Regions from separate parts of the Aeribacillus sp. FSL K6-2848 genome, predicted to be linked through region 3. Evidence: predicted binding sites of a transcription regulator. Region 3 holds the regulator's gene; each other region holds the start of a gene.
The links. Region 3 encodes CtsR, which represses protease genes until heat stress. Its sites were predicted from a motif close to ATGGTCAATAAAGGTCAAACA; they were not measured.
Positions count from the first base shown of each region.

Region 1: the regulator CtsR is predicted to act here: its motif matches at 2,823-2,843, upstream of clpB (ATP-dependent chaperone ClpB).
Region 2: the regulator CtsR is predicted to act here: its motif matches at 3,365-3,385, upstream of clpP (ATP-dependent Clp endopeptidase proteolytic subunit ClpP).

Region 1 covers NZ_JBBOQQ010000001.1:1,233,627-1,239,934, reverse strand. The annotation lists gene clpB (ATP-dependent chaperone ClpB) at 169-2,808, opposite strand; gene NSS70_RS06200 (YjzC family protein) at 2,918-3,097, opposite strand; gene argF (ornithine carbamoyltransferase) at 3,456-4,376, opposite strand; gene NSS70_RS06190 (carbamoyl phosphate synthase large subunit) at 4,373-6,308, opposite strand, start outside.
Region 2 covers NZ_JBBOQQ010000001.1:859,736-866,043, forward strand. The annotation lists gene NSS70_RS04210 (gluconeogenesis factor YvcK family protein) at 1-767, shown strand, start outside; gene whiA (DNA-binding protein WhiA) at 791-1,741, shown strand; gene NSS70_RS04220 (HPr family phosphocarrier protein) at 1,768-2,025, shown strand; gene clpP (ATP-dependent Clp endopeptidase proteolytic subunit ClpP) at 2,732-3,310, opposite strand; tRNA gene NSS70_RS04230 (tRNA-Arg) at 3,574-3,649, shown strand; gene NSS70_RS04235 (LytTR family DNA-binding domain-containing protein) at 4,667-5,311, shown strand; gene tnpA (IS200/IS605 family transposase) at 5,453-5,851, shown strand; gene NSS70_RS04245 (RNA-guided endonuclease InsQ/TnpB family protein) at 5,863-6,308, shown strand, end outside.
Region 3 covers NZ_JBBOQQ010000001.1:121,195-127,502, reverse strand. The annotation lists gene clpC (ATP-dependent protease ATP-binding subunit ClpC) at 1-2,386, opposite strand, end outside; gene NSS70_RS00645 (protein arginine kinase) at 2,383-3,471, opposite strand; gene NSS70_RS00640 (UvrB/UvrC motif-containing protein) at 3,473-4,021, opposite strand; gene NSS70_RS00635 (CtsR family transcriptional regulator) at 4,036-4,497, opposite strand; gene NSS70_RS00630 (MgtC/SapB family protein) at 4,739-5,413, opposite strand; gene NSS70_RS00625 (hypothetical protein) at 6,195-6,308, opposite strand, start outside.

The DNA of each region.
Region 1 (6,308 bases), 1.1 Mb from region 3:
GCCGCTCGCTTCCTTCAGATTCCGCGTCACCACGGACACCCTTGCGTTAAGCTAACTGCTACTTCTGCCTTCGCAGCTCGGGACTTTCACCCTATAGATTACACCCATGCCGGGCGCACAAAAAAAGAACCCTCCTCGATTGAGAAGGGTTTTAATATCCATTTATAGCTATTCTAATTTTGCTGCTCCGCTCTTCTCATGAGCATGCAAATCCGTTTTTATAACAATTTCTTCATTTTCTACCCCTAACAGAACTTGGTCACGATCATGAACGGTTCCAGCAATAACCGCTTTCGCAAGTTTTGTCTCTACATGCTTTTGAATAAACCGTTTCAGCGGCCGTGCGCCAAATACAGGATCAAATCCTCTTTTTGCAATGAATTCCTTCGCTTCATCTGTAATCTTTAGTGTAAGTTGTTTATGGGATAGGCGCGCTTGAAGCTCTTTTAAAAGTTTTTCTACTATTCCTTTTACTTCGTTCATTGTTAAAGGCTTGAACAGGATCGTGTCATCAATCCGGTTTAAAAATTCTGGCCGGAAATGCATGGAGAGCTCATCAAGAACTTTCTTTTTCGCTTCGTCTGTTATTTCCCCCTCATCATTTAAACCGGAGAGCAAATGCTGAGAACCGATGTTGGATGTCATAATGATCACTGTATTTTTAAAATCAACTGTTCTTCCTTTCGAATCGGTCACCCTGCCGTCATCAAGCATTTGCAGCAATATGTTAAACACTTCTGGGTGAGCCTTTTCGATTTCGTCCAGTAATATAACCGAGTACGGATGTCTCCGAACTTTTTCCGTCAGCTGTCCTCCTTCTTCATATCCGACATAACCCGGAGGTGCGCCGATCAGCCTTGAGACAGAATGTTTTTCCATATACTCCGACATATCAATGCGGACTATTTCGTCCTCGCTGTCAAAAAGCGCTTCTGCCAATGCTTTCGCCAGCTCCGTTTTCCCGACCCCTGTCGGACCTAAAAAGAGGAAGGAGCCGATCGGCCTGTTCGGATCTTTTATGCCTGCCCGCGCACGCAAAACTGCATCCGATACTAATTCAACTGCATCGTCTTGCCCGATGACCCTTTCTTTTAATATTTGTTCAAGCTTCAGAAGCTTTTCTCTTTCCCCTTGTACAAGCTTTGCTACCGGAATGCCAGTCCATCTTGACACAATACCGGCAATTTCCTCTTCTGTTACTTCCTCGCGAAGCATCTTGTTTTCCTCTTTCTGCTTCATTTCTTCTTCCAGCTGTTTGATTTGTTTTTCCAGCGCCGGAATTTTTCCATGGCGCAGCTCAGCCGCTTTGTTTAAATCGTATTCATTTTCAGCATCAGCTAAATCTCTGCGTGCTTTTTCCAGCTCTTCCCTCAAGCTTCTAAGCTGTTGAATACCTTCGACTTCAAGCTGCCATTTCGCCTTCATTTCATTTGCTTTCTCTTTTAAATTTGCAAGTTCCTTTTGCAACTCTTCCAATCTGATTCGGCTGATGTCATCCGTTTCTTTTTTCAATGCAGCCTCTTCAATTTCAAGCTGCATAATCCTTCTCGTCACTTCATCAAGTTCTGTCGGCATTGAATCTATTTCCGTGCGGATCATCGCGCATGCTTCATCGATTAAATCAATCGCTTTATCAGGCAGGAAGCGTTCTGTAATATAGCGGTGCGAGAGCTCACTCGCAGCTACAATCGCCGAATCATGAATTTTGACTCCATGATGGATTTCAAACCGTTCTTTTAGTCCTCGTAAAATAGAAATCGTGTCTTCCACAGACGGTTCGCTCACAAGCACCTGTTGAAAACGCCGCTCAAGCGCCGGATCTTTTTCAATATACTTGCGATGTTCATCAAGTGTCGTTGCTCCTATGCAGTGCAGCTCACCTCTCGCAAGCATCGGCTTTAACATGTTGCCGGCATCCATCGCTCCTTCTGTTTTGCCGGCCCCGACTATTGTGTGCAATTCATCAATAAATAAAATAATCCGTCCATCGCTCTTTTTAATTTCTTGCAAAACAGCTTTTAATCTTTCTTCAAATTCTCCGCGAAACTTGGCTCCCGCAATGAGCGAGCTCATATCTAAAGCAAATATTGTTTTATCTTTTAATCCCTCCGGTACATCTTTTCGTACAATCCGATGGGCTAATCCTTCCACGATCGCTGTTTTTCCAACCCCTGGTTCACCGATTAACACCGGGTTGTTTTTCGTTTTTCTTGATAAAATTCGGATCACGCGCCGAATTTCTTGATCACGGCCAATGACAGGGTCAATTTTTCCTTCTTTCACCTCTTTAACTAAATCACGGCCGTATTTCTCCAATACTTCATAAGTGCTTTCTGGATTAGGTGATGTCACCCGAGCATTCCCCCTTATTTCCTTTAACACTTTCAATATGGCAGCTTTTGTTAAGTGATATTGCTGAAAAAGCTCTCTCACTTCTTTTGAGCTCGATTCGGTAAATGCCAATATAATATGTTCAACTGATAAATAATCATCTTGAAAATCTTTCCTTATTTCGTCCGCTTTTGCAAAAGCTTCTGAAAGAGTACGGGAAATATAAATACTTACCTCACCGTTTCCGTGAACAGATATTTTCGGCTTTTTTTGTAAATACTCGTTGATCGCTGACTCAATTTGTTGTACAGGACATTTAAGCTTTTCTAAAATTCTTGGAAAAATCCCGTCAGACTGCCGCAGAAAAGCAAGTAAAATATGAAATTCATCCACTTCTTGATGTTCATGTTCTTTTGCGATTTTTTGAGCTTCTACCAGACCTTTTTGCAGCTTCTCCGTGAATTGATTTACATCCATACCGAAACGCCCCTATTTTGACTTTTTTTGACCTTTAATTTTATTATAACTTCTTTATAAATCAAGTAAAGCCATTCGTTTTCCGAATGGCTTAGCGTTGTTCGAAATATTACGGCTTGCGCTTATAGGTCCAAACCCGATTATGGTTGGATGTTTCGGGGAATCGATCTCCTGCTTTGAGTTCAACCTTTTTGGGATCGACCACCATCGATCCGGTCTCGCCGACTTCGATGTAAATTCCGTTGTTAGGTGCTTTTTGACCAGGCCTGAATTGACGATTTTGACCCATGAATCATCCCTCCTTGGACATTATTGTTGGCTATCAGAAGATTTTTCATGTATAGACAGAAACACCTTTGATAATTTTCATTATGTGATGTACTTCGAAACTTTACTCAACGCCCAAAATCGAACTCACTGCATATGGCATCCTTTTGAAAAAATCGTTTAAGCGTTCAAGCACCGAATGCTGGATCAAAAGCTCTTTTTACTGTTTCTGCGAGAATCATTATTTACAATTATTCCCAAAATTGTCTCACCTGTCGTTCTTTTTTGTCTGGATATATATGCAGTAGAGTAAAACCTTTCGCCCCGGTTTCAAAAGAAAAAAGCAGGAGATCATCCTGCTTTATCAACGAAAGATCTTGTTAAGCCATAATTTCTTTTAAAATTGCTTTTTGCGCATGAAGGCGGTTTTCGGCCTGCAAAAATACCGCTGATTGGCTTCCGTCCATCACTTCATCTGTCACTTCCAAACCGCGCGCAGCCGGCAGGCAGTGAAGGAAGCTTGCATCTCGTTTTGCTTTTGCCAGCAAGGATTGATTTACTTGAAACGGTTTAAATGCTTTCATTCTTGCTTCTGTTTCTTCTTCCTGTCCCATGCTGACCCAAACGTCCGTATAAATAATATCAGCATCCTGAACCGCTTCGTCTGGATTATGAATTAATTCGACTTTCCCGCCCGTTTCGCCAGCAATTTCTTTCGCCTGTTTCAAAATGCTTTCATTTGGCTCATAGCCTTCTGGGGCTGCGATCGTAAAATGAGCGCCAACTTTTGCGCAGCCAACCATAAGGGAGTGGGCTACATTGTTGCCGTCGCCAACATAAACGACTTTTACGCCTGAAAATTTGCCTTTCAGCTCATAAATTGTCAATAAATCAGCTAACGCTTGGCAAGGATGGTACAAGTCGCACAAACCATTGATGACAGGGACAGTTGCATATTCGGCAAGCTCTTTGACCCGATTGTGGTCAGTTGTGCGGAGAAGAATGGCATCCACATATCGCGACAATACTCTCGCTGTATCAGCGATTGTCTCACCGCGCCCGAGCTGAAGCTCTTTTGAAGAAAGGGCAAGCGCATGTCCCCCTAATTGCAGCATTCCTACTTCAAAGGAGACACGAGTTCGAGTGGATGATTTTTCGAAAATCATCGCCAGCGTTTTCCCATGAAGGACGTTTGATAGCGGATTTTGCTTTAATTTCAATGCTTCCTCGAGCAAATATTGAATTTCTTCTGATGTAAAATCAAGCAGCTTTAAAACGTTACGACCTTTAAGTGTGCTCATAAACTCATTTCGACTCCTTTTTCTGACAGTTCATGTAAAGAAATAGGCGTGTATTTGCTAACTGTTAGTGCACTTAAAAATGCCTGAAATGATGCTTCTTCCGTCAATACCATAATTCCTCGTTCAAGCGCTTTTTGTCGTCTTGCCTTTGCCTGATCGTTTTCTTCCGGATTATAATAAAGCACCGCTTCTTTTTTCTCAAGCCAACTTTCAAAATTATCCGTTACCGGTTTTATATAATCGAGTACATCATCTTTCTTATCTCCATCCACAAAAATACCGTCCGAATGAATTGGAAATAAATGATCGAATACCTTCCGCATCGCTTCCTCCACAGATTTGCCGACACACATTCCTTCGCCCGTCGATTTCATTTCCGGACCTAGTTTCATATCGACATCTGAATGGGCGTGCGTTGAAAATACCGGATATTTAATAGCCACATATTCATGGGCTGCTATTTGAGGATGTAAGTCAGTTAACATTTTTCCGGTTAAAATGGTTGTCGCAAGATCTACTAACGGCACTCCGGCAACTTTGCTGACGATCGGCACAGTCCGGCTCGCACGCGGATTCACTTCCAGCACATAAACGTCCTGACCATCAATTAAAAATTGAATGTTCATAATGCCTTTATATTGCAAATGTTGAACCATTCTTTCCGCATAGTCGGTCATTTTTTCTTTTATTTCTTTTGACAACGACACAGCTGGAAAAATCGCATAACTATCGCCAGAATGAACACCAGCGGGCTCGATATGCTCCATAAATCCCGGAATAAACACATTTTTCCCGTCAGCTATTAAATCAACCTCCGCTTCCTGACCAAAAAGGAATTCATCTAAAAGAAGAGGAAAATGATTTTCGTCCGTCTGCTCCACTAACGAAAGCAGCTCTTCTTGATTTTTTACCTTCACCATGCCTTTTCCGCCAATAACATATGAAGGTCTTAACAGGATCGGATACCGCAGCTTTTTCGCTTCCGATATCGCCTCCTCTTTTGTATGTGCCATTGCTCCTTGAATGTGCGGGATATTCGTTTCGTCTAATAGCTGATAAAATCTTTCTCGATCCTCCAATATGTCCAGAAGCTCAGAAGTTGTACCAAGCAGCTTCACGCCTGCTTTTTCAAGCTTCTCCGCTAAGTTGATCGCCGTCTGGCCGCCAAATTGGACGAGCGTTACGTCAATGTTTTCATTTTCAACAACATTTAATATATGCTCGACTGTTAACGGCTCAAAATATAATCGATCCGCTGTTTCATAATCAGTGCTGACCGTTTCAGGATTATTGTTGATCATGATCGCGTCATATCCAAGCTTTTGCAATGTTTGAATGCAGTGAACAGCACTGTAGTCAAACTCAACTCCCTGTCCGATGCGAATCGGGCCGGAACCAATGACAAGCGCCTTCTTCTTTCCGCTTGTGGAGACAGCTTCGTTTTCACCGAAAACGTACGTAGAATAGAAATAATTTGTTCTCGCTTCAAATTCTGCGGCACATGTATCAACCATTTTGAATATGGCTTTAATCCCCCACTCTTTACGGAGCTTTCGGATTTCTTTTTCTTCTGTCTTTTGCCAATATGAAATCGAACGGTCGGAAAAACCGAAAAATTTCAGTTCTTTTAAAAGGCTTGGAGACAGCTTTTCTTTTTTCGCTTTTCCTTCAAGTTCAATTAGATGGTTGAAAACATGCAAGAAATAATAGTCAATTTTTGTCTGGCTGTGAAGCTCATCTATAGAAACTCCTCTTCTTAACAGCTCCATTAAGATGAAAAAGCGTTCATCATCTGCATGCTGGAGGCGGTTAATAAGAGCTGACGTATCTTCTTTCACAAGCTTAGGCAAATAAATGCCGATATTATTTAATTCCAACGATTCCGTAGCTTTTTGCAGAGCGGCTTCCATCGTCCGTTCGATCGCCATCACT
Region 2 (6,308 bases), 740 kb from region 3:
TTTCCGATGTGGAACCGCTAATCGAGGAACTTTTCCAGCATCGTTTTAAAAAAGGGAACGATTTGATTGGCCATTCTCTCGGCAATTTAATACTTGCAGCGATGACCAATATCACCGGTGACTTTATGCACGCCATTCGGGAAATGAGTAAAGTATTAAATGTTCGCGGTACTGTTTTGCCTGCAGCGAACCAGAGCGTTGTATTAAATGCGGAGATGGAAGATGGATCTGTTGTGAAAGGGGAATCGAAAATCCCTTTTTCAGGAAAAAAAATTAAAAAGGTGTTTTTAACCCCGAAAAATGTAAAACCTCTTCAAGAAACGATCGATGTCATCAGACAGGCACATATGATCATTTTAGGGCCTGGAAGTCTTTATACAAGCATTTTACCGAATTTGCTCGTTCCGAAAATTGGCGAGGAGGTTTGCAAGTCCTCGGCCAAAAAAATATATATATGCAATGTCATGACTCAGCCAGGGGAGACGCTAAACTATACAGCGAGCGATCATGTGAAGGCTCTTTACGATCATTTAAACTGTCCGTTTATTGATGTGATCCTCGTGAACAACGGATCTATTCCCGAATACATACAAAAACGCTACGCGAAAGAATCAGCTTTTCCTGTCCAAGTCGATGCAGAGGCGCTAAAAGATATGGGACTTCGAGTAGTGCAGGACAACATGGTCTCCTTCGATCAACATGTTATTCGACATGATACGAATAAAGTGGCAAACATCTTAAAAAATTTGCTTCTGGAAGAAACGTAATCGGAAAGGGCGGTAATGGAAACATGTCGTTTGCTTCAGAGACGAAAAAAGAATTGACAACACTGGAAGTAAAACAATGTTGTTTAAAAGCAGAGTTGTCCGCGCTCATCCGAATGAACGGAACTGTGTCATTTTCCAACCGGGAATTGCTTTTGGATGTGCAGACTGAAAACGCAGCGATTGCAAGACGCATTTACATGCTGATCAAAAAAAAATATGACGTTCCGATCAAGCTGCTTGTACGAAAAAAGATGCGATTAAAAAAGAATAACGTCTATATTGTTAGAATGAATGAACAAGTAAAAGAGATTTTGGAGGATTTGCGAATTTTAGGCAAGGATTTTATGTATAACCATCAAATCTCTTTAGACCTTGTGAAAAAAAAGTGCTGCAAGCGGTCGTATATGCGCGGTGCGTTTTTAGCGGGCGGATCTGTCAACAACCCGGAAACTTCTTCATACCATTTGGAAATCTCGTCGTTATATAAGGAACATAACGATTCGCTATGCAGCTTGATGAATACGTTTTATTTAAATGCAAAAACACTGGAACGGAAAAAAGGATATATTACATACTTAAAGGAAGCTGAAAAAATTGGGGAATTTTTGACATTGATCGGTGCCCATCAAGCTCTACTGCGTTTTGAAGATGTCCGAATCGTTCGTGATATGAGAAATTCAGTGAACCGCCTTGTCAATTGCGAAACAGCAAATTTAAATAAAACCATTGGAGCTGCTTTACGGCAGGTAGAAAATATAAAATTCATTGATGAAAAGATCGGATTAAGCGCCTTACCTGAAAAGCTGAGGGAAATTGCAGAATTACGGGTTATGTATCAAGATGTGACATTGAAGGAACTAGGTGAAATGGTGTCCAGCGGGAAAATCAGCAAATCGGGAATCAACCACCGATTAAGAAAAATCGATGAAATCGCTGAAAAATTGCGGGCTGGCAAAACGATTTCATTTAAATAAATTTTTAAGAAGAGAGGGATTATAATATGGTTGAGAAAAAAGTGGAAGTTCGGTTAAAAACCGGTTTGCAGGCACGACCGGCTGCATTGTTTGTTCAGGAAGCCAACAGGTTTTCATCTGACATTTTTATCGAAAAAGACGGGAAGAAAGTAAACGCCAAAAGCATCATGGGGTTGATGAGCTTAGCTATTAACAGCGGCTCTGAGATCACATTGATCGCAGAAGGAAACGATGAGGAAGAAGCATTAGAAGCGCTTATCAACTACATTCAAAATGAAAATTAATGTGAACAAACAAAAAAATTGCCACAAAATTCATCAATGGATGGATATTGCCTCTCTTGTGGGAGAAAGCAGGAAACAACCGCTGTCAGCCACAAGAGGGCTTTATTTTTGCTAAAACTGATATGAAGACGAAATGGCTTCGGGTGCGTTAATAGAAAAGTTGTGATAAATCTTATGTTGGGAGAGAGCTTCGTGAAGGTTCTTAACTGGAACTTTTGGATTCAAAGCATTGCGAAAGAGCGGGGCGAATCCGAGCAATATATTTGGTGTAAGTACTATTTTTTCATAAATCTGCGATCAACATTCAAGAAAAAACAAACGTGCTTTGATATGGTTCGAATGACTTACAGCTGAATGGATAAAGAGAGATTCTAGCCCTTTATAACATGAAAAAATCGAGTATAACACTTGTTTTTGCCAGCAGGTGTCCAGAAAAAACTTCAGCAAAATACGGTTTACACAGGCTCTCCGAAAGCATATTTAATCCTTCATCCGGCTCGATCCGCATTTTGGGCTTAGATTAAAGCAATATCGGCAGTTAACGGCCTGACGATTCCGGTCAAAAAGTTAAATGAGGAGCTGCTGTCAAGATCATTCTTGACATTTGCTCCTCATTCAAATGCGTGAAGGTATGAAGCAGCGGTTTATTTTTATACTGTCTGCTTGATATGTTTAAATTTTTTTGTCTTCCTATTTGAGGCAGCTTTTATTTTGTTAAAACTTTGTCAATCAACCCATATTCTTTTGCACGTTCAGCTGACATAAAATTGTCGCGGTCCGTATCACGTTCAATTACTTCAAGAGGCTGGCCAGTGTTTTCAGATAAAATTCTGTTCAATTTATCTCTTAAAGAGAGAATTCGTCTAGCTGCAATATCAATGTCAGTTGCCTGACCTTGCGCGCCTCCTAACGGTTGATGGATCATTACTTCACTATTCGGAAGGGCAAAACGTTTTCCTTTTGCACCTGCCGCCAATAAGAATGCTCCCATGGAAGCAGCCATTCCTATACACATCGTGGATACATCAGGTTTAATAAATTGCATCGTATCATAAATCGCCATGCCAGCAGTAATTGATCCGCCCGGGCTGTTAATGTAAAGGGAAATATCTTTTTCAGGATCCTCCGCTGCCAAGAAAAGAAGCTGAGCAACGATGGAGTTTGCAACATGATCATCAATTGGCGTACCAAGGATAATAATGCGGTCTTTTAACAATCTTGAATAAATATCGTAAGCACGTTCACCACGGTTTGTCTGTTCAATAACAGTCGGTATTAAATTCATTATGTTTCCTCCCTCGCATCAAAGTTAAAGTCATTTCTATTCCATCATACATAAAAGGTCAATAAAGGTCAAACAAAAAACTTTTATATATAATTATTTATAAGATCAATACATGTACCATCATACCCTCATTTTTTATTTTTCAAACAACGATGAAAAATGAATTTTTCAAAACAATTTTGACACGATGGATAATAAGCAAAATTTATTCTTGCATATACTGTTCGGTTCGATTATAATATAATTCGTGACATTTGAAAAATGCGCTCGTAGCTCAGTTGGATAGAGCGGTGGTTTCCGGTACCACGTCCGTCGGGGGTTCGAGTCCCTCCGAGCGCGTAAGCCTAGAGCAACAAGGGTTTAGAAGTCGTTCAACGGACGGGAACTACCGAAAAACGGACAACGTATTTTCGTAAGGTTTCCGTCCTACTGAATCAAAGAGACAAAGAGACCGCGTGCCTCCAAAATGAAAAATTTTGGAGGTTTTTATTATGCGAAAAAGGCTAGAAGGGTAGTTTCAAGACATCTGATTGTAGATGTAATCTCGATTCTATGACGGTTGCAGAAGGATTAAAACACGCTAAGATCATTTACAAAACGGAAGCTATCCAGGACGAACGAGTACCGATTATTGAAGTTCTTGAAAAAATTTTATAGATGTTGTCGGTTTTAGAGATCTTACTACTGACCAAATTAGACGGTACATTAATACGTCATCTGTAACCGTGGATATTCTTTTCGGTGCTATTAAATCGATTTATAGAAAGCTACATAAATACGGTATTATTTGAAGAAAGTCTCGTCAAAAATGCCAAAATTAATAAGGATAAACAACGAATCTTTGTGCTTACAGACACGCAAGTAAAGAGGCTATGAAACGTCAAAGATATAAGTATTTACGTGATTTCGTGACTATGGTGCTATTAAACTAATGGTAGAGTGAGAACAAAGGGCAAACTAAGTTGAATAATCAGAAATTTCAGGTATTTTTAGATAACGGTATTATTATGTTACTGGGACCAAAAACAATAGCCGTAAAAGCCGGATTGTTCCAATGACTAAAGAAGTATGTAAACTACTTGATAGAAGAAATTCGAGGATACTTCGGTAACATTTCATATGTTTTCGTTAATCAATATAGTGAAAAGTTAAAAAGAAGGAAACATCAGAAAAATATTCAAACTAAAAGACGAATGTTGCGTAAGTCTTACACTGTTTAAGACATACATTTATCGTAACCTATTTGAAAAAGGTGACGATATTCATCGCACTCGATAAGAACTATGCCAAAAAGGGTGAAAAAAATGTAAAATATTAATATCTTGAAGATTTATAGATCACGAAGGGTGTTGAAGAATGGAACGTATTTCAGTAGTTTCCATTTTAGATGTTATTGGTGAATTGTTTTCTGATGAAGTTTCGATTGCTGTTTCCAATACAAAGGAATATATCTATTACCGGCCGAGCAAACGGATTGATTTGAAAATCAGACCGGGAGACTTGGTGAGAAAAGGAACGATTGCGTATAAAGCTTTGCACACCAAACAAAAGGTTTCTGAGTTTATTAACCGCGATGTGTTTGGCGTTCCTTATCACGGGATGGCTGTGCCGTTTTTTTGGGAAGGAAAGCTTGAGGGATGCGTCACTGCGATTTTTCCTGCTTTGACGGATGGAAAATCTGTTGTGACCGTCAAAACTGATGATGGATGGGTTCCTATTCCTTTTTCGAAAGTTGCGTATTTAGAAGCAAAAGATAAAAAGACCTATGTGTACACTGAAGGATGCTCAGGAACGCATAAATACTCTCTCCAGGAATTTGAATACTTGCTTCCAAAGGACTATTTTATTCGCTGTCATCGGGCTTTTATTGTGAATGTCAACCATATTAAGGAAATCTACCCTGATGCACATTCAACTTTTTTGCTGTTGATGAATAACGGTGATAAAATTCCTGTCAGTCAGTCCTACTCCAGTTATTTTCGAAAATTGCTTGGATTTTAACGGATTTCCGAAAGAAGTCTCCCATCCTCAAGGAATGTGCAGGGCGTAGCCCAATGAGTAGGTGGGAGATGAATTTCGGTTGGCTTTAGCCAAAGGTTTTGATATAATCAGTCTTATATATAAAAAAGGATTGATATATCAATGAAATTGGATAGTAATAATCATTCAGTGTTCCTATTACATTATCATCTTGTATTAGTTGTAAAGTATCGCAGAGAAGTGTTCACCGATGAAATATCTGATTTTGCAAAAGATATGTTCATTGAGATCGGAAAAAAATACAACATTACTTTGACAGAGTGGAATCATGATAAGGATCATATCCACATCCTATTCAAAGCACATCCTAATTCTGAATTATCGAAGTTCATCAATACTTATAAGAGTGCAAGTTCTCGACTGATAAAGAAAAACTTTCCTCATATCCGAAAAAGACTATGGAAAGAGATGTTTTGGTCAAGAAGCTTTTGCCTGCTTACAACAGGCGGTGCACCAATAGAAGTCATAAAAAAATACATTGAAAATCAAGGTCAGAAGTGAGGTGATTTGATATGGCCAAACAAAACAAAGCCTTCAAATTTCGTTTGTATCCGAATAAAGAACAGAAAATCCAATTAGCCAAAACATTTGGTTGTGTTCGCTTTGTCTACAATAAGATGCTGGAAGAACGTAAGGAAACGTATGAGAAATTCAAAAACGATAAAGAAACGCTTAAACAACAAGCATTCCCGACACCAGCGAAATACAAAGATGAATTTCCATTCCTAAAAGAAGTGGATTCTTTAGCTTTAGCAAACGCACAGATCAATTTGCAAAATGCTTATAAGAACTTTTTTGAAGGTCGTGCGGAGTTTCCTAAATTCAAAAGCAAGAAAAATAAACAATCTTACACAACCAATATGGTCAACGGCAATATTAAGCTAGAAAATGGTCATATCAAACTACCAAAAATCAAAAAGCCAATGAAAATGAACCGACATAGAGAAATACCTGCTGA
Region 3 (6,308 bases):
CCAATACAACTTTTTGACCTTGCGAGATCGTGCCTTTCAATAATTCCTCTGATAAGCGATCTTCGACATATTTTTGAATCGCTCTCCGCAACGGACGCGCTCCATATTCTAAGTCAAAGCCCTCTTCAGCCAGCTTTTCTTTTGCACGATCCGTTAATTCGAGTTCTATATCCTGTTCTTTTAATCGTTTTGTCAGCTGATCCGCCATCAGCGAAACAATTTCTTTCAAATGTTTTTTCTCTAAAGAGTGGAACACAATAATTTCGTCAATCCGGTTCAAAAATTCAGGACGAAATGCTTTTTTCAGTTCATCCATCACTTTGTTTTTCATATCTTTATAATTTTCATTTTCGTCTTGAACATTAAAGCCGACATATTTATTCCGTTTTAATTCGCTTGCCCCTACATTTGAAGTCATAATTAAAATCGTATTTCGAAAATCAACGGTGCGCCCTTTTGAGTCTGTGAGTCTTCCGTCTTCAAGCACCTGCAGCAAAATGTTAAACACATCTGGATGAGCTTTTTCAATTTCATCCAATAATACGACTGAGTATGGCTTGCGGCGCACTTTTTCCGTCAATTGTCCTCCCTCTTCATAGCCTACATATCCAGGAGGCGAACCAACGAGCCTTGACGTAGAATGCTTCTCCATATATTCTGACATATCGATTCGAATCATAGCATCTTCGTCACCAAACATTGCTTCAGCTAATGCACGGGCTAATTCCGTTTTCCCTACACCTGTCGGTCCTAAGAAGATAAATGAACCGATCGGACGCTTCGGATCTTTTAAGCCTGCACGTGCCCGTCTGACAGCTTTTGCGACTGCAGTGACAGCTTCTTCTTGACCAATAACGCGCGAGTGTAAAATTTCTTCGAGATTCAAAAGCCGCTCTGATTCTGTTTGGGCAAGTTTAACAACCGGAATTCCCGTCCAGCTTGAAACAACCATTGCAATATCCTCTACGGTCACTTCAGAATTTTCTTGACCTTGTTTTTCCTTCCATGATTTTTTCGTTTCCTCTAATTCCTCTCTGAGCCGCTGCTCTGTATCTCTTAATGAAGCTGCTTTTTCAAATTCTTGGCTTTGGACTGCAGCTTCTTTTTCTTTTCGCACTTCTTCTAATTTTTGCTCCAATTCCTTTAAATTCGGAGGTGTTGCAAATGAACGAAGACGGACTTTGGAGCCTGCTTCATCAATCAAGTCAATCGCTTTATCAGGCAGGAACCGATCGGAAATATACCGATCTGAAAGTTTAACAGCAGCTTCAATCGCCTCATCGGAAATGGATACCCGGTGGTGTGCTTCATATCGGTCTCTTAAGCCTCTTAAAATTTGAATGCTCTCTTCAATGGACGGTTCGTCGACTTGGATTGGCTGGAAGCGCCGTTCAAGTGCAGCATCCTTTTCAATATATTTACGGTATTCATCCAAAGTTGTTGCCCCAATACATTGCAATTCTCCCCGAGCCAAAGCAGGTTTTAAAATGTTGGAAGCATCAATTGCACCTTCCGCCCCGCCTGCGCCGATCAGTGTATGAAGCTCGTCAATAAATAAAATGATGTTTCCTGCTTGGCGAATTTCATCCATTACCTTTTTAAGGCGGTCCTCAAATTCCCCTCTATATTTTGTGCCAGCTACAACTGTTCCCATATCAAGGGTCATAACGCGCTTATCTCTCAAAATTTCAGGAACCTCATTATTCACAATTTGCTGAGCAAGTCCCTCTGCTATGGCAGTTTTCCCAACACCAGGTTCACCTATTAAAACAGGATTATTTTTTGTTCTTCGGCTCAAAACCTCGATGACACGCTGAATTTCTTTGCTTCGGCCGATGACTGGATCAAGTCCGCCCTCCCGTGCAACAGCCGTTAAGTCCCGCGCAAGACTATCAAGCGTCGGAGTATTTGCGTTTGTCATCGAACTTCCTTGGTGGCTTGAGGATACTTCATTGCTGCCTAACAACTGTAAAACTTGCTGACGCGCTTTGTTCAAGCTTACTCCGAGATTGTTTAAAACACGCGCAGCAACTCCCTCGCCTTCTCGAATTAATCCCAATAGGATATGTTCTGTTCCGACATAAGAATGTCCTAATTTTCTTGCTTCATCCATTGACAGTTCAATGACTTTCTTTGCTCTCGGTGTGTAATGGATCGTTTGCGAAATTTCTTGTCCCCGTCCTATCAGGCTTTCCACTTCATTTTGGATTTTTTCTGGACTTAATCCTAGAGCGTGAAGCGCTTTAGCGGCAATTCCTTCTCCTTCGCGCACGAGCCCAAGCAATATGTGCTCTGTGCCGATATTGTTATGTCCGAGGCGTACAGCTTCTTCCTGCGCTAAAGCAAGCACTTTTTGCGCCCGTTCCGTAAATCTCCCAAACATCATTGTTCATCATCCTCCCTTTGCTTCCTTTCTAATTGAAGCCTTTCACGAATTAATGTTGCCCTGCGAATATCCCGTTCATTCGGCCGTAGAACTCCTCCTGAATATTGTTGCAGAAATCCGGGCTGAATTAAAATCATAAGCTCATTTAAAACACTGCGTGGAACATTTTGAATAATTCCCAGGTCAATTCCTAAGCGCACATCTGATAAACATTGAATTGCTTCTTTCGATGGAATAATCCTGCTGTATTTGAGAGTGCCGTAGGAACGATATACACGGTCTTCTAGATGATGCGGATTCGTTTTATATAAAGCATCTCTTGCAGCCCGTTCTTGAGCAATTAATTGCCCGACAACACCTATTAAATCATCGACAATATCATCTTCTGATTTGCCTAGCGTAATTTGGTTCGAAATTTGGAATATATTACCTATCGCTTCACTTCCTTCTCCGTACCGACCTCTCACAACCAATCCTAATTGATTGATAGCAGGTATAATTTGGTTAATCTGCTGTGTTAAGACAAGTCCTGGAAGGTGCATCATCACGGAAGCCCGCAAGCCGGTACCGACATTTGTTGGACAGCTAGTTAAGTAGCCCCTATGTTCATCAAATGCATAATCTACTTTTTCCTCAATCCAATCGTCAAGATTCATTGCCATTTTCAACGCTTCTTTTAGCTGAAGGCCCGGGAACAAACATTGAATTCTAATATGATCCTCCTCGTTTATCATAATGCTCACTTCTTCGTTTTCAGATAAAAGGCACCCTCCAAGTGCTGATTCTTCCATTAAATAAGGACTAATCAAATGCTTCTCTACAAGTACGCGTTTTTGAATAGGCTGAAGTTCATTCATTTTCAGCAGCACGAATGTCCCTAAACCGTCAAACACTCTTTGTGAAAATGATTCTTCAAACGTATTTAAAATAGCCAAGGCTTCTTCATTCGACATAATGGTAGGGAAGCTGATATTTTCTATATTTCGCGCCAATCTGACTCGGCTGCTCAGCACAATATCGGAATCAGGTCCTTCTTGATTCATCCAAGGGCTCATGGCTGAACGAATAAATTTTTGAAAGGACATGTCATACTCCCCTTTCGTTCCGTCCATTTATCTTCGCTTCAATGGACCGAATTTCATCCCGAACTTGAGCTGCTCTTTCGAATTCCTCTTTCGCAATTAATTCTTGCAGTTCCTGTTTAAGCATTTTCAGGCGCTTTTTCAAATGAATACTTCCACCGGTCCGTTTCGGTACTTTACCGCCGTGAGTTGTATTCCCGCCATGAACACGTTTTAAAATCGGGGTAATTTGGTGATAAAACGTTTTGTAACAATGGGAGCACCCGAATTTACCAATTTTCGTAAATTGATCAAACGTCATATTACATTTCTCACATTGAATGACCTGATTTTTCTTGAAAACATTTTGCCCTTGGCTGCTAATGGCGCTGTCCATATTTAATAATCCGGACAATAAGTTGTTTATAGAAAAGCCTGGATTCATATTGAATATGAATACATCACTTTTTTCCTGTGCACATTTTTCACATATATGCACTTCAGTCTTTTCGCCGTTGATGATTTTTGTAAAGTGGAAAGTAGCGGGCCTTTCATGACATTCTTGACAAATCATCGTCCATCACATCCTCACTTATATTTTAACGAGGTGAGCATCGCCTTCATCATCCTTGCCCTCAATTCGTCTCGATCAGGCAAATCAATATATAAAACAGACCTATCAATTACGCTCAACATAATTTTCGCTTCTCTTTCTGAAATAACCTCTTCATCAGCCAATCTCAAAATAATATCCTCCGCCGACGATTGTGACAGCCTTTTACCAATGGCATTTAAAATTTGATTGATCAGCTGGATACGGTCATTGATTCGAATTTTCATAATTCGGATATAACCGCCTCCACCCCTTTTGCTTTCGACAATGTAACCCCGTTCAATTGTAAAACGAGTGTTGATCACGTAATTGATTTGCGATGGAACACATTGAAATTTATCCGCAATTTCACTTCTTTTAATTTCAACAATTTCTTTTCCGCTAGAATCTAATACATGCTTTAAATATTGCTCGATAATATCAGATATATTCCGCACCTCGAAAAACACCTCCTTCAACTTTTTGATTGGAATTGCAAAACGCTCAAGAAATGTGCAATATCCTTGAGGGATAGGAGGCAAGATGTTTACGTAATGCTTATTTCCTAAACGATAACAACTAGTCACTTGACTTTGACTATATTTGACCTTAATTATAATATAAATTTTTTTTTGTGTCATTTCAACAAAAAAGCTCACTAATAATATTGCCATTTACAATATGGAAAAAACCCGCTCTTTAAAAAACTTTTTTAACTTCTTGAAATTTCATTAATTCGTTTATGATTTCAGGCATTTCATCTTTTGGAAGGCCAATTTCAAGTAAATATGAACGCTTCGCATGTTTAGTTTCTTTTGGCTTTGACAATGTAAAATGAATTTTATAAACAGAAATATTTAATTGTTCAAGTTTCCGAGTAAATTCCACCAAATCATCTTCTGGAAGATTAACTTGTATCCATTTTTTGCTTGACTTCTCAGCAAAAAAAGCCTCCACCTTATTGAGAAAGATCAAACTCAACAATACAATCAAGGTAGAAAAAATCGCCAGCGGATACATTCCTGCCCCAACAACAAGGCCAAGTCCTGCAACAACCCAAATCGAGGCTGCCGTCGTTAATCCTCTTACCGTAACCCCTCTCACTAATATCGTTCCAGCACCTAAAAAACCAATGCCGCTAATGACATAAGAAGGAATTCTTGCTGGGTCAAAACGAATATTTTCATAACGATCCATATATTCTTCAAAGCCATAAAGAGACAGCAGCATCATCATGCAGGAGCCGACACCAACTAACAAATGAGTGCGAAAGCCTGCTGGATGCCGTTTAAATTCTCGTTCAAGGCCAATAAATCCACTTAAAATGACTGCTAAAACAATGCGAATCAACATAATTTGCCATTCCTCAGGCATTATCATTCCTCCTTACCATCCAAATGACTTTTTCTGTTTTGGCCATATATGAATTTTGAAATGATACAGTATTATACTTTCCCATTATATGCGATGAACAGTGCTCAATATTCAATTGTTCTTGAGTATGAGACTAAGAATGATATGAAACAAAAAAGCACTTTTAGAGCTGGCTTTAAAATCAAACGAAGCTTTCACTGCTCATATGCTTCAAGAATGGAACAGTTTATGCTTCTGAAGTAGCGATCAATTAATTATACTCCGATTGAAGGTTTTAAAGAAAGCGAGCTTGATTGCAATAGATGCGGAGGATCTTCAGAAGAAGCGAGCTCTTAGTTGTTCGTAAATTTGTCGTTTTTGTTCGTTCTGTTTTAAGCTGTTTTGTCTGTTTGTTGTAAATTTCCATTTACAAGAGGATAAAAGAGGCTTGAGCTTCTCAAACCGCATTGCAGCGAATAATTGTTTCGTCCATACTTTTTTACAAGGATAAGCAAATCTCGCCTCCATCGCTTTTCTCAGATTAATTAAAACGGTTTGCATCATTCAAATCAATTAAAGATGTTTTTGTAACAGCAAAAATATCCATTTCGGCTTTCGACAATTTTCTCGAAAAATTGGCTTTTAGACTGTCATTTCTTAATTTTTCATTTTATGATCATAACGGAAAGTATTGCAACGGAAAAACATCACAAAAAGCTAAAAAAGAAGCCGATTCCTCCACCGCCTTCACTATACACGAGAGGCGGCGGTCATATCGGCAAAAAAATAAGATGAAAGGTATTTATTCTATGTCACGATTAATAATTTTAGGCGGATCTAAGTTTTTAATAACGGGCTCTCTAGACTTTATATCTGCATACGTATTGATAATTTCCGGATCATAAATAATTTGCAG